Linked DNA regions of Nitratidesulfovibrio vulgaris str. Hildenborough. The protein of the gene in region 1 interacts with the protein of each later gene in a pairwise test. Links are inferred from orthologs where the notes say so. Each region holds a gene or a part of one and is shown on either strand. Other genes may lie near its edges. The genes, in order: DVU_RS11740 and mtgA.

The links.
Region 2: the proteins of DVU_RS11740 (region 1) and mtgA interact in binary tests that used the Escherichia coli proteins (3 or more experiments, as listed by UniProt). The link is inferred for Nitratidesulfovibrio vulgaris str. Hildenborough from one-to-one orthologs.

What each region holds. Positions count from the first base shown.
Region 1 is NC_002937.3:2,620,803-2,625,682, reverse strand. Bases 1-2,992 are described here. They hold DVU_RS11740 (penicillin-binding transpeptidase domain-containing protein), read left to right. Parts: upstream 1-456; coding sequence 457-2,529; downstream 2,530-2,992. Other genes in these bases: DVU_RS11735 (UDP-N-acetylmuramoyl-L-alanyl-D-glutamate--2,6-diaminopimelate ligase), read left to right, coding at 2,526-2,992; DVU_RS11745 (hypothetical protein), read left to right, coding at 155-442; rsmH (16S rRNA (cytosine(1402)-N(4))-methyltransferase RsmH), read left to right, coding at 1-152. Also shown: more of DVU_RS11735, read left to right, coding at 2,993-3,986; DVU_RS11730 (UDP-N-acetylmuramoyl-tripeptide--D-alanyl-D-alanine ligase), read left to right, coding at 3,977-4,880. UniProt on the Escherichia coli protein: Essential cell division protein that catalyzes cross-linking of the peptidoglycan cell wall at the division septum. Required for localization of FtsN.
Region 2 is NC_002937.3:2,385,229-2,395,198, reverse strand. Bases 3,155-6,125 are described here. They hold mtgA (monofunctional biosynthetic peptidoglycan transglycosylase), read right to left. Parts: upstream 5,028-6,125; coding sequence 4,281-5,027; downstream 3,155-4,280. Other genes in these bases: DVU_RS10780 (methyl-accepting chemotaxis protein), read left to right, coding at 5,455-6,125; DVU_RS10790 (glycine betaine ABC transporter substrate-binding protein), read left to right, coding at 3,211-4,068. In the rest of the region: DVU_RS10805 (cation:proton antiporter domain-containing protein), read right to left, coding at 1-558; DVU_RS10800 (quaternary amine ABC transporter ATP-binding protein), read left to right, coding at 1,012-2,205; DVU_RS10795 (ABC transporter permease), read left to right, coding at 2,202-3,053; more of DVU_RS10780, read left to right, coding at 6,126-7,785; DVU_RS10775 (lipid II:glycine glycyltransferase FemX), read left to right, coding at 8,292-9,371; DVU_RS10770 (4Fe-4S dicluster domain-containing protein), read right to left, coding at 9,568-9,970. UniProt on the Escherichia coli protein: Peptidoglycan polymerase that catalyzes glycan chain elongation from lipid-linked precursors. May play a role in peptidoglycan assembly during cell division in collaboration with other cell division proteins.

The DNA.
Region 1 (4,880 bases):
GCCGCTGCCCCCGGCATGTGCCCCGTTGTGTCTGCGGGCATAGCCCCGAGGTGCGGATACTCACGAAGAGACCGGTCACGGCGACCGATGGTGAACTGGCCCGCAATCCGCGCGCCTCGAGCGCCAAACTGCGTGCGGCGGAGAAGGTATAACCGTGCGTCAGGGTATGGGCGGCTGGCTTCTCGCCATCATCCTCTCCGTGCTCAGTTCCCTCGTCATCGGTCTTTCGCTGGTGTGGCTGAACATCGAACGTATGGACATGGCCTACAACCTGCGCCGGATGCAGGGCGAACTTGAAGACAGGCAAAGCCTGAAGGCCAAACTCGAAGTGGAACGTGACAGGCTGCTCTCGCCCTATGAACTGGGGCGCAAGGCCGTTGCCCTCGGCATGAGGGACGCGCGGCAGGGGCAGATACGTCGACTGGGAGATGGCGGACTGTAGCCCGCCGGAGAAGTATGCTGAGGGCCAAGACACCACGCAAGACGCGCAACACGCGCCAGAAGACCTCCCGCATGGGCGGGGGGCTTTCGTCGCGCCTTGGCAATGTGGATTGGGGCAGGCTGCGCATCAAGGCAGTGGCCGGGCTGTTCGGTGTCATCTGGTGTCTGCTGTGGATGCGCGCATGGCACGTGCAGGTCATCGAAGGTGACAGGCTTGCGGGCATGGCCCGGCGGCAGCATGTGGCTGCCGAACTCGTGACGGGCCAGCGCGGTTCCATCCTCGACCGCAACGGCCAGGTGCTGGCACGTAGCGTCGAGATGCGCTCGGTCTATGTGCATCCTCTCGAAGTGCAGGATGTGGACAACACGGCCGCTGTTCTGTCGCGGTGCCTCGACCTGCCCTTGCCGCAGGTGCGTGCGGCCCTCTCGGAACGTCGGCGTTTCGCATGGCTTGCCCGCAAGGTGGACGACCGCAAGGCCAACCTCGTGCGCGAGGCGAAGCTTTCCGGGGTGGGCCTGACCACGGAATACGAACGCATCTACCCCTTCCGCCAGATGGCCGGACAGCTGCTCGGCTTCGTCGGTCTCGACGACAAGGGGCTGGAGGGCGTCGAACGCGCCATGGACGATTCGCTGGCGGGAACATCCACCCGCATGGTCATGGAACGGGATGCCGCAGGCAGACGCTTCTACCTTCCCGGTTCTTCGGACAACGACATCCGCGGTGGCGATGTGCGCCTGACCATTGACATGCAGGTGCAGTTCTTCGCCGAAGAGGCCCTTGCCGACGCCGTCGACACCTACGAGGCCAAATGGGGTGGCGCACTGGTGGTCGACGTGCAGAGTGGCGACATCCTCGCGTGGGCACAGTACCCCTTCTTCAATCCCAACGCCTACAGGGAATACACGCCGGCCCGCTGGCGCAACCGTCTTGCGAGCGATGCGCTCGAACCCGGTTCCACATTCAAGCCCTTCCTCGTCGCCGCAGGACTTCAGGAGGGCGTCATCACGCCCGACACGCTCTTCTACTGCGAGAAGGGCAAGTGGAAGACGCGCACCATCAACATCCGCGACACCCACAGCTACGACTGGCTGCCCGTCAACAAGATCATGCGCTACTCCAGCAACATCGGGTGCGCGAAGATCGGTCTGGAACTGGGAACGCGTCGTTACCACGACTATCTTGTCAAGCTCGGCTTCGGCGAACGTACCGGCGTGCCCGTGGCAGAGAGCAAGGGCATTCTGCGCAAACCCCGTGACTGGAGCGAAGCCGACCTCATCACCGCCTCGTTCGGGCAGAGTGTTTCGGTCACCGCGTTGCAGATGGCACAGGGGTACCTCACCCTTGCCAATGATGGCGTGCTGAAGAAGTTGCGTCTCTTCATCCCTGAAAACGGTGCACAGCAGCAGGACGTCGTGCCGTCCCCGTCGCCCGTGGGCCCCGGCGTGGCCGTGGCCGCAGAACCGCGCCGCATCTTCTCGCACAAGGTCGCCCGGCAGGTGATGGACATGCTTCGCGACGTTGTCGAGGAGGACGGCACCGGAACGCGTGCGCGCATCGCTGGCATCACCATCGGCGGCAAGACGGGTACGGCGCAGAAGGCCGACAGTTCGGGGTCTTACGGCAAGGGGCGTCTTGCCTCGTTCGTGGGCCTCGTACCCATCGACCGCCCGCGCTACCTCATCTTCGTCATGGTCGACGAACCCACGCGCAGCCCCTACGGCGGTGTAGTTGCGGCCCCGGTGTTCAAGCATGTGGCCCTGCGTACAATGGCCTACCACGGCCTGCTGCCGGAACCGGTCGACACCGACGACCTCAAGGTCGCCGAGGTGCAGAAGAAGGGTGCGCCGCAGGATATCCGTCAGGAAGTCAGGCGCGAGATCTCGGAGCGTGTCATCGAGACCGCCGACAACGTGCCGGATGTGGTGGGCAAGCCCGTGCGCCGTGCCGTGGAGATGTTCGCCACGAAGGGCAGGGTGCCCGTCCTCAAGGGAACGGGACAGACGGTGGTCAAGCAGTCGCCCGAGCCGGGAGCCGCATGGCAGGACGACAAGGAATACATACTGTGGCTTTCGGAGCGATCATGAAACCTGAACAAGTGACGTTCGATACCCTTCTCGGGCGCGTTGCCGCGACCCTCCCACAGATACGGACCGATTCGCGCAGAGTCGGTCCGGGCGACGTTTTCGTGGCCGTTCCCGGCGTCGCCGTGGACGGGGCCGCCTTCATCACGCAGGCGGTGGCGCAGGGGGCGACCATGGTCGTGTGCCGTGCAGACGGCCTGCAACACCTGCCGGAAGCCGCCTTTGCCGTGGCTGTGCATGACGACCCCCGCGCCGCGCTCGGTGCGCTCGGGCAGGCGCGTTACGGCACGGCATCGTTGCCCTTTCCCGTTGTCGGCGTGACAGGTACGAACGGCAAGACGACGATAACCTACCTGCTCGAACATCTTTTCGCCTCGGCAGGCCGCCGGTGCGGCGTGCTCGGAACGGTAAGTTACCGGTGGCCCGGGCATGTCGAGGCCGCCCCGCTGACCACTCCAGACTGTCTGCAACTACACGAGATGCTTGGCCAGATGGCGGGTGCGGGTGTGGATGTCGCCTTCATGGAAGTGTCGTCGCACGCGCTTGATCAGGAGCGGGTCGCGGGCATACGTTTCGCCGGGGCGGTGCTCACCAACCTCACGCAAGACCACCTCGACTACCATGGCGACATGGAGACCTACTTCAACGCCAAGGCACGCCTTTTCAGGGAGTTGCCGGAAGTCGGCAAGCATTGTGCCGTCAATGCCGACGACCCCTGGGGGCGGCGTCTGCTCGCCGACCTGCCGGGTGCAGTCGGTTTCGCCCTCACCGGTGCGCCCGTGTCCGGAACGAGGCACCTGCATGGTGAGATGCTGCGCTGCTCGACTGCGGGCGTTCACCTGCGCATGCACTTCGAGGGCCGCACGTGGGAGGTCGACTCTCCGCTCGTGGGCGCACACAACGCCTCGAACCTGCTGGCCGTTCAGGCCGTGGGTCTCGGGCTTGGCCTCTCGCCCGCCGATTTTGTTCATCTTGAAAATTTCACCGGAGTTCCCGGCAGGTTGGAGCGTATCACCAACGACCGGGGGCTTGACGTTTTCGTCGATTACGCCCATACGCCGGACGCCCTCGTCAACGTGCTGCGCGCGTTGCGCGATGTGGGCTTCACGCGCATCGTCACGGTCTTCGGCTGCGGCGGCAACCGCGACCGCACCAAACGCCCCCTCATGGGCGCTGCCGTGGCCGCACATGCCGACGTGGCCGTCCTCACGTCCGACAACCCCCGCCATGAAGACCCGCTCGCCATCATGGAAGACGTGAAGCCCGGCCTTGCCGGGGCGCGTGAGGTCGTGGCGGAGGCCGACAGGCGCAAGGCCATCGCCCTTGCGTTGGAGATGCTGCGTCCCGGAGACGCGCTTCTCGTGGCAGGCAAGGGGCATGAGGACTATCAGCAGGTGGGCGACCGCAAGCTGCCTTTCAGCGACCAACAGACCATCCGGGAGATTCTTGGGTGCAACTGACACCGAACGAAATGCGCGAGTCCCTCGGGGCAGGGGCGATACTCGGCGCGCAGGGCGACGCGACCTTCGCCGCCGTGCGTTCCGACAGCCGCAAGGTCGCGCCGGGCGACCTCTTCGTCTGCATCAGGGGTGAGCGTTTCGACGGACATGATTTTGCCGCCGATGTGGTGCGGCAGGGCGCACGCGTCCTCATCGCTGAACGCGACCCGTTCAACGGGGAGTGCCCATCCGCCGACGTGACCATTATGGTCGTCGACGACAGCGTGAAGGCCCTCGGCAGACTCGCCAACCTGCATCGCATGCGGTCGAAGGCCCGCGTCGTGGGCGTCACAGGCACGGCAGGCAAGACCACCGTGAAGGAACTTCTGGCGCAGGTGCTTGGCGTGCGGGGTGATACGGCACGCAATCCGCTCAATCTCAACAACCAGATAGGGCTGCCTCTCTCCATGCTCGAAGCCACAGGCAACGAGTCTTTCTGGGTCATGGAGGCGGGCATCAGCCAGCCGCAGGACATGGACGAACTCGGTGCCGTGCTGCGGCCCGACATCGGGCTGGTGCTCAATGTCGGGCAGGGGCATGTGGCCGGTCTGGGCGACCGGGGCGTGGCCTACTACAAGTCGCGGCTGCTGGCTCATCTGGCCGAAGGCGGTACGGGGCTTGTCTGCGCCGATTATGACGACCTCGTGCGCGAGGCGCGTAGCGTGTGCCGCAGGTTGCAGTTCTTTTCCGCATCGGGTCGTGGGGTGGGCTACCGGGCGGCCTATGACGGGCCTGTTGCCGACGCCGCAGGGAGCGACGGCGGCGTGCGCGGGCGTTACCGTGTATGGCTCGACGGTTCGGTCCATGAGGTCGTCGCGCCCTTCCGTGGGGCGTTCGGTGCCGAGAACGTTGCAG
Region 2 (9,970 bases), 230 kb from region 1 along the record:
GCGGCCCACCGAGAGGGCGAGCGACTTCGCGTCTGCCGTGATGGTTCCCGCCAGCAGCGGAATGGCCAGCATCATGGGGACGATGGCGATGTCCTGGAAGATGAGCACGGAAAGGGCGATGCGTCCTTGCGGACTCTCGGTCTGTGCGCGTTGCTGCAAGAGGCTCAGAACGATGGCGGTGGAAGAGAGGGCGGCGAGAAATCCGAACAGGATGCCTTCGGAGAGCGTCTGTCCGTGCAGCAGGGCTATGCCCGCGAAGACGGCTACCGTCAGACCCACCTGTGCAGTGCCGCCGATGAAGACGGGCTTGCGCAGGCGCGACAGCTCATCGCCGGAGAGTTCCATGCCGATGGTGAACATGAGCAGAACCACGCCAATCTCGGCCATGAGTTCGACCTCATGCACAGCGGAGACGAGCCCCAGTGCCGAAGGGCCGCACAACACACCCGTGATGAGGAAGCCGACGATGGCGGGCAGGCGCACCCGGTGGCAGACGAGCAGAACGCCTATCGAGAGACAGAAGAGGACGACGATGTCCGGCAGAAGGGGTAGCTGCATCGAGGGTTCCTTTGGCTTGGGATGTCAGAGCTTACCGTAAGTCTGTGGCGGGTACAATGTCGGCTTTCATGATGCATAAGGTATGTTCCATGTGTGCATATGCGCTATGTGCATGTGTTGTGCTGGACATGATGACGACATTGCTGTAGCATGTCCTCCACAATGGATGATTTTGCTCCTTTTCAAAGAAGCATGATTGTCCTTTCAAGTGCAGTTATTACATACGTTTTCAATCCAGGAGGATGTGCGACACATGGGCTTGGGCAGAGCAGCCTGCCCATGTGTGTGGTCTTTCATTCCGCACTATCGAGCGAATGATGCCATGCGTCGCGGTTGCAGCCTTGCGCCTTCCGCGTGCCCGTTTTGCGGGCGGCGTTCGCTGTCCTCCCTTCCGTTGTCGGGCCGGTGCCCGACGGGGTGTCTTCCACCCCGCGACATCCAACAGGAGGGAGCATGTCGAAACTTTCCATCAGGAACCTGACCAAGATCTTCGGTCCACACCCCGAGAAGGCCCTCGGTCTTCTCGAGCAGGGGCTCGGCAAGGAGGAAATCCACCGCCGCACAAGCCATGCCGTGGGTGTCGACCGTGCCTCCTTCGATGTGGAGGAGGGCGAGATCGTCGTGGTCATGGGTCTCTCCGGCAGCGGTAAATCCACATTGGTACGCTGCCTCAACCGCCTCATCGAACCCACGGCCGGAACCGTCACCGTCGACGGCCGGGACGTGACCTCCATGCCCGTCGACGAGTTGCGACGCCTTCGGCAACGCAGCTTCGGGATGGTCTTCCAGAACTTCGCCCTCTTCCCGCACCGCACTGTGCTGCAGAATGCCGCCTTCGGCCTAGAGGCCATGGGCGTGCCCCGTGCCGAACGCGAGCGTCAGGCCATGGTCTCGCTCGAAAGGGTGGGGCTCGCAGAGTGGGCCGCATCGCGTCCCGCGCAGCTGTCCGGGGGCATGCAACAGCGTGTGGGGCTTGCAAGGGCCCTCTCCCTCGACCCCGACATCCTGCTCATGGACGAGGCGTTCAGCGCGCTCGACCCACTCATCCGGCGTGACATGCAGGACGAACTGCTGCGGTTGCAGGACGACCTGCAGAAGACCATCGTGTTCATCAGTCATGACCTCGACGAGGCCCTCAAACTGGGTGACCGCATCGTGCTCATGCGCGACGGGGCGGTGGTGCAGATAGGCACGCCCGAGGACATCCTCACCAATCCTGCCGACGACTATGTCGCCCGCTTCGTGGGCGAGGCCGATGTGACCAAGGTGCTCACGGCTGGCAGCGTCATGAAGCGCTCCGAAGCCGTGGCGGTGCTCGGCATAGACGGCCCCCGCACCGCCCTGCGCAAGATGCGGCGTAACGCCATCGCAACGCTCTTCGTGCTGGACGAACGGCACAGGCTGGTGGGGCTCATCACCGCAGACGATGCGGCGCGCCTCGCCGCCGAGGGCGTACGCGAGCTTGGTTCCATCGTCAGACGTGACATCGCCACGGTTCCACCAGAAGCCCCGGCTACGGAACTCATATCCCTCATGGCAGACCTGCCGCATCCGCTGGCTGTCGTGGACGAACGTGGCAGGCTGGCTGGCGTCATCGTTCGCGGTCTGCTGCTGGGGGCGCTTGCCGAACGCGGAGGTGTCGCATGATGTCCGTCCAAATTCCACGCATCCCCCTCGGGGCATGGCTCGAAGCCTTCACCGACAACATGGTGGAGTGGTGCTCCGGCGCAACGCGTGCCTTCTCCACAGTGGCTGGCAATGGCATCGACATGCTCGAATCATTGCTCGGCTCCATTCCTCCGTGGGCCTTCATACCCGTGGTGGCGCTGCTGGCATGGCGTGCCACGCGCAAGCCGGGCATCGGTGCGTTCGCCCTGCTGGGCTTCGGGCTCATATGGAACCTCGGCCTGTGGGAGGCCACCATGAGCACCATAGCCCTCGTGCTCGTGGCCACGGCGCTGGCTGTGGTGACAGGCGTGCCCCTGGGCATCGCCGCGGCGGTCAACGTCACGGTGCGCAAGGTGCTCATGCCGGTGCTCGACCTCATGCAGACCATGCCCGCGTTCGTCTATCTCATTCCCGCCATCCCGTTCTTCGGTCTCGGCAAGGTGGCGGCGGTGTTCGCCACTGTGGTGTTCGCCATGCCCCCTGCCATTCGCTTCACGTGCCTCGGCATCCGGCAGGTCCCCGACGACCTCGTGGAATGCGCAGAGGCGTTCGGCACCAGTCGCTGGCAGCGGCTGGTCAAGCTGGAACTGCCGCTGGCAGCCCCCACCATCCTCGCTGGCGTGAACCAGACCATCATGCTGGCGCTCTCCATGGTCGTCATCGCAGCCATGATCGGTGCGCGCGGCCTTGGCGGCGAGGTGTGGAAGGCCATCCAGAGGCTCGAACTGGGCAGCGGCTTCGAGGCGGGCATCGGTATCGTCATCGTCGCCATATGCCTCGACCGGGTGCTCCAGCACATAGGGCGCCGCAGTTCCGTCGACAGGTAGCACCTCGTCAGGCCGCGCTGCGTTCTCATCGAGTCAGCGCGCCTGTCACCGATCACGGTGCGTGTGCCGGGGGCTTGCAGCCTCCGGTGCCGCACGCGGCGGTTCTCCCCGCCATTCCGTTCCCGTCCGGGGTCCCCGGCAAACCAGAGGAGAAACCATGAAAAAGATCATTCTGCTGGCAGTGGCGTTCCTTCTTGCCTTCACCGGTGCGGCACAGGCCGCCTCGAAGGACGCGAAGCCCGTGCGCATCGCCTATGTGGAATGGGATTGCGCCCGCGCCACGAGCAATCTCGTCAAGGCCGCCATCGAAGACAGGTTGCACCGCAAGGTCGAGCTTCTTCCGGTCAGTGCCGGTGCCATGTGGATGGCTGTGGCTTCGGGCGACGTGGACGCCACGGTCACGGCGTGGTTGCCCGTCACGCACGGCGACTACCTCAAACGTCTTGAAGGCAAGGTGCGCGACCTCGGCCCGCTGGTGGACGGTGCGCGCCTTGGCTGGGCGGTACCCGACTATGTGACGGTGAACTCCATCGCCGAACTCGACGCCGCTGCTGACCGTTTCGGCGGGCGCATCATCGGTATCGACCCCGGTGCCGGACTCATGCGTATGTCGGAGGATGCCATCAAGGCATACGGCCTCAAGAAGATGCAGCTTGTGGAGGGCAGTGGGGCGACCATGACGGCGGCCCTTGCCGACGCCATCCGCCGCAAGGAATGGATTGTGGTCACCGCGTGGTCGCCGCACTGGATGTTCGGACGCTGGCAACTGAAGTACCTTGACGACCCCAAGGGCGCCCTGGGCGGGATGGAATCCATCCACACGGTGGTACGCAAGGGGCTGGACAAGGACATGCCCGAGGTCTTCGCCTTTCTCGACCGCTTCGCCTATGCGGATACGGCCCAGTTGCAGACCCTCATGGCGTGGAACAACGAGGAAGGGGCCGACCCGCTGACCAACGCCCGTCGCTTCATGAAGGAGCACCCTGCGCTGGTGGACAGCTGGCTGGCGAAGTAGAGGCGCATTTTCAGGGCTGTGGGACTGAATGAGGCGTCCGCTTCACCTGCTGCCTTGCGAATCCAGAACCTCTGTAGGACAAGGGTGCACTATGCACCTGCCATGACAGGCATTCTCGTGATGACGACAGGCCCCCGGAACGACTGCGTTCCGGGGGCTTCATCGTGTGCGAGGCAGTGCCGTCTGCCCCTGTACTGAAGAGCGGGGCGTGTTCAGATGAGCCCTCTGCGTTCCATGCGCGAGAGGATGATGGCGGTCTTCTGCCGTATGTGGCGGGGAGGGTTGCGTGCCGACCACTTTCGGGGATTGGGCAGTACCACGGCTAGGCGGGCGGACTGTTCAGGTGACAGGTTCGCCGCCGCAACCCCGAAGTGCGCCCGTGCCGCCTCTTCGGCACCGAAGATGCCGTCGCCCCATTCGACGACGTTCAGATACAGTTCGATGATGCGCCGCTTTGAAAGGGCATCTTCGAGACGGACTGCGAGAATCGCCTCTTTCAGCTTGCGTGAGAGGCTGCGTTCCGTGCCGAGATAGAGGTTCTTCGCCAGCTGCTGGGTGATGGTGCTGCCCCCTGCGGCAAGGCGTCCCTTCTCGAGATTGCGGCGTAACGCGTCCTCCATGCCGTCCACGTCGAATCCTTCATGTCCCCAGAATTTGTCATCCTCGGCGATGGTCACGGCGCGGATGAGGTGCGGCGAGATGCGTTTGAGGGGAACCCATGTGCGGCGCACCCGGAATGTCTTGCCCACGTCTTCGGCTTCGCCACGACGTTGTTCGATGAGTGCCGTTGTCTGCGGCTGTGCTGTCACGAGGTCGTCCACATCGGGCCAGACCGCGTAGCGTAGCACATCCGCGGCAGCCAGAGTGACGATGGCGGCGAGGCAAAGCCAGAAGACCTTCATCAGGCTTCGTTTCGGCTGCGCGGGCTTGTGGCGTCGAGCGATGTTCTTTCTGTACATGTGTGATCGTCCATTTCCCGGCAGACTCGCGGAGAATGATCGTGCACCTCCGTCTTGGGCGGAGTGTCCGTCCTGTCTGCACCTCGAAGTCCACGGTGGGCCTTTGGCGTAGCCCAACGGGGCACGGTTGCCAAGTACCGTTGCGGTCTGGAGGCGCACAGGTCTGCGATGCGGACAGCGTGTCACATAATAACCGTATTGCGACTTTTGACGATGCCGCTACGATAGATGCCATGGGCTGTATTTTTAAAATGAACGTTTGATGAATGTGTGTTGTGAGTGAACGCGTGCAGGGGGCATACTGCGTATATGGCAGGTAGGGTATGCGGGTAGGGTATTGAAAAATCACCTCCTGTTAGTGCAAAACCCCATAAAGTTAACGGAATAATCGACGATTGGTAGATAAAGTATCTTCGGGAGGCTGGCAGTGGAAGTGCGCAAGGGTTTTTTCGACAGGCTCAACAATCGCGTGACGGTGCTTCTCGTCGGCTTGTTGCTTCTGGGATTCGGAGGTCTGGGCTGGTATGCGGTGAATGCCGTGACTTCCTACGCGGAGGCGTCCCGTCGTGAGGCGACCGAGACCCTGATGGGTGCGGTGGAGACGGCGACAGAGGTCTACATCCGCAATCTTCAGAAGTTGTGCGAGGGGCTGGCACGGCAGCGTGCCGTTGTCGTCGCCCTGCGTTCAGGGGTGGATGAGGGCGAGACGGCGCAACGCCGTTTCAAGGACTATCTTGCCACCTATCCGGAAATCTGGTCGGCTTACACCTTCGATACCGCAGGGGAAGCTGTTGCAGGTTTCAATGCCGCCAACAAGGACGAACGGGGCGAGAACAAGAAGAAGCATCCGGTCGTTGCACAGGTGCTGTCCGGTGCGAATGTCGCCATCGCGCGTGAGCTTTACAGCGTCGAGGGGGGACGGCTTGCCCTGCGCATCGCCGTGCCCGTGCGCGACCCCGAGAATGGCAAACTGCTGGGCGGGGTTCAGGTCTCGTTCAATTTCCATGAGTTCGAAAAGGAAGTCTTGAAGTCCGTAACGAACGGCGAGACGGGGTATCTCTTCCTCGTCGACGAGAAGGGGACCTTCCTCTCGCATCCCAATCCTGCGTTGGTCATGACAAGCGGAACAAGCCTTTCGTCCGTCTCGGAGATGTTGCGGCGCAAGAACGGCTTCATGCGATACGTCTCAGATGGCGAGGCCAAATTCGCCGCTTTCGCCACCGTCCCCCAGACCGGGTGGATACTGGCTGCCAACATCAACGAGTCAGAGGTGCTGGCTGCGGCGCGCAGCCTCGGCATGGTCATCATCGGCATCAGTGTCGTGGCGTCACTGGTGCTTGCGGGTGTCCTCGTCATGGTGCTGCGCAGGCTCGTCATTCTCCCGCTGGGGGCGTTGCAGCGCTACACGGGCGAGATTGCCGCCGGTGACTTCTCTACCGTGCCGCAGGGGAGGTTCAGTTGCGAATTCGCCGACCTCGCCGCCGATGTCGACCACATGAAGACAAAGATCAAGGCTGAACTCGGTTTCGCACAGGGCGTGCTGAAGGGCATACCCACGCCGTGCGGCATCGTCGGCCCCGACTTCACCATGACATGGGCCAACGAGCATATCCTCAAGCTGCTGGAGCGTACCGGAAAACCGCAGGACTACTACGGGATGCGTTCCGGCGAGTTCTACTGGCGCGACCCCAACCGGGAGACCCTCTCCGACAAGGCCATCAAGAGTCGCACCGACCTGCATGACGTGGCGGTATGGAACGCACCATCAGGGCGTGAAGTCCATCTCAACGTGGCGACGACACCCTTCTATGACATGGACGGCGAGTTGCTCGGTTCCATCGCGTTCTGGATGGACATCACCGACATCATCGAGAAGCAGCGCGAGGTCGAAGCGCAACATGCCCGCATCGCGGAGGCGGCACGTCGCGCCATGGACGTGTCGGCCCGTCTCTCCGCTGCCGCCGAAGAGCTTTCGGCGCAGATAGACGAGTCGAGTCGCGGCACCGAGGTGCAGAAGACGCGCATCAGCGAGACGGCTGCCGCCGTGGAGCAGATGAACGCCTCCATCCTTGAGGTGGCGCGGAACGCGGGCGAGGCCGTCACCAGTGCCGACACGGCCCGCGAGAGTGCAGAGAAGGGTGCCGGGGTGGTGCAGGACGCTGTGGCATCCATAGGTGCGTTGCGGGACAGGATGCACGAGATGGGTGTGAGTCTTGAGGAACTTGGTCGGCAGGCCGATGGTATCGGCACCATCGTGGACATGATTTCAGATGTGGCCGACCAGACCAACCTGCTGGCGCTCAATGCCGCCATCGAGGCGGCGCGGGCTGGCGAGGCGGGGCGTGGCTTCGCCGTCGTCGCCGACGAGGTGCGTAAACTCGCCGAGAAGACCATGGGCGCCACCAACGATGTGGGGAACGCCATCCGTGCCATACAGGGCGTGACCCGCAAGACGGTCGAACTCATGGGGCTGGCAGGTGGCGATGCAGAGACCTCTGTGGCACGCGCAGGCGATGCCGGGGCTTCGCTCAAGACCATCGTCCAGCTTTCGGTGGGCACGGCTGATCAGGTGCGCTCCATCGCCACGGCAGCTGAAGAGCAGTCGGCGGCGTCGGAGCAGATAGCCCGCGCCACGGAAGAGATCAACGTCATCTCCAGCGACACGGCAGAGGGCATGAGCCAGTCGGCGGCAGCCATCACCGAAGTGGCTGACATGGCGAGCGAGCTCGAACGTATCATTGAGGGCATGAAGTCCTGACAGGCTGCATGACAGATGTCGCGGCCCCCGCATTCTGCAAGGAATGCGGGGGCTTCTGTCATGTCTCGTTGCCGTGTGACTTTCGAAGTCCCCGTGCATGGCAAACCGCTGTGCACTGTGTATCCGTATGGATTAGCGAATGTTCCACGTGCTACGACCTGAAGGTGAATGTCGGGACGTCGAGTTGTCAGAAACATATACGTGGTGTATGAACAGGGCTTTGTGCGCATGAGAATGTGCTATAGGCAAAGCCGTGTGCAACGCACATGTGCCGCAAGTTCGCGTCGGATGGGAGACCATGACCGGCGCGATACGTTTTTTGGAGGCCGTTGCATAAAGGTATAGACGTTAGCGTATCAGCATCGTCCTTCTACCGTGGTTTCGTGTTGGCGGGGTCGCATGTCTCATGCGTCTCCCGCTTTGTTTTTACCTGAAGACGCCTGTGTGCCCGTACTGCCGGGCGGGGCGGACAGAGACGTCGAAGCAGTGACGTCAGGGAGCGTGACATGGTCGACCTTTCTCGCAAGAAGACGCAGGCCCTTCTACCCACGGACATCCTCTTCCAGACGCCGTACTGGGCGCAGGTGAAGACCCGTCTCGGCATGGAGTCGCACGCCTTCGACATCCGGTCTTCCGGGCCGTGGGGCGACGTGCTTGTGCTGTTGCGGCGGTTTGGCAGGCACCGCGTCGCCATCGTGCCGCAAGGCCCGGAGGTGGCCCCGCCCCATGAGGACTACGGTGTCTACCTTGAAAGCTTCTCCCTCGCGCTAGCGGAGGGGCTAGGCCCCGATGTGGCGTTCATCCGCTACGACCTGCCGTGGGTCTCGCCCTATGCGGACGAGATGCACGACGAGGGATGGAACGCCTTCCCCGAGGCACGCTTGCGCGAATTGCGCATGAACATGGGCACGCGACACTGGAATCTTCGCAAGTCGTTTCAGGATTTGACGGTGGCAAGTTCGCTGGTGGTGGACATCACCGGCGAGGAAGCGGCGGTGCTTGAGCGCATGAAGCCCAAGACGCGCTACAACATCGGGCTTGCCCGGCGCAAGGGCGTGGCCGTGCGCGAGGTCGGACGCGAGAGTCTGCCGCAGTTTCACGCCCTCTATCGGCAGACGGCCATACGGAACGGCTTCGAACCGTGCAGCATCACGCATTTCAGCGCCATGTTCCATGCGTTGTGCGACGGCGCGGGCAGTACTGAACTTCTGTTCCTGCTGGCGACGCACGGGACGGACATCCTTGCCGGATGCATCGTGGGGCTGGCCGGAAGAACGGCCAACTTCCTGTACGGGGCGTCGGGCAATGTCAAACGCAACCTCATGGCACCCTATCTCATGCACTGGACGGCCATGTGCCATGCCCGCGACCGGGGGTGCCACGACTACGAGATGGGTGCCGTCCCGCCCGGGCACGACCCGGCACACCCCTTCCACGGGTTATACCGCTTCAAGACCGGCTTCGGCGGACGGGTCGCGCTGCGAAGCGGGTCATGGGACTATCCGCTCGACCATGCGGCCTACCGCGACTTCTGCAATGCCGAAAGCCTGTACAGGACTGACGCCGCGCCCGGAAGGACGCAGTAGAGAGGCGATGCGTCTTCACGCATGAGGGGGCGACGCGTGTCGCCTGACTTCTTCACGGGATGGCAGGTTGCGTGGCGTTCCGTACCCATGAGATGACGAACGACCTAGTTGCGAACGCTCTGATGACGAACGTTCTTATGACGAACGCCCCGCCGGGTTTCCGGCGGGGCGTCTGCATTCTGTCGAGAGGCGAAGGCTACTGGTGTCTGCCGCGTGCCTCGGCAAGCGGGACCATGTGCAGGGCCTTGGTGGGGCATGCCTCCACGCAGGCGCAGCTGCTCTTGCCTTCCCGTGCGCGCCATTCGGAGCACAGGTCGCAGCGCACGGCCACTTCGCGGCCATGCATGGCCCCTGCCTCGTCCTCTTCGGGCAGGCCGATGAACGAGAGGCTGATGGCTCCGTACGGGCACGCCATGATGCACAGCCTGCACGCGGCGCAAAACTGGGCGCGCATGGTGACCACGCCATCATCCTGCACGAGGGCGCGGGTGGGGCAGACACGGGCGCAAGGGGCATCCTTGCACTGGCGGCACTGCACGGGCATCTTCACTTCGTCGGTCTTGACCACGTGGACGCGCGGAGCGAACACCGTACGCTTC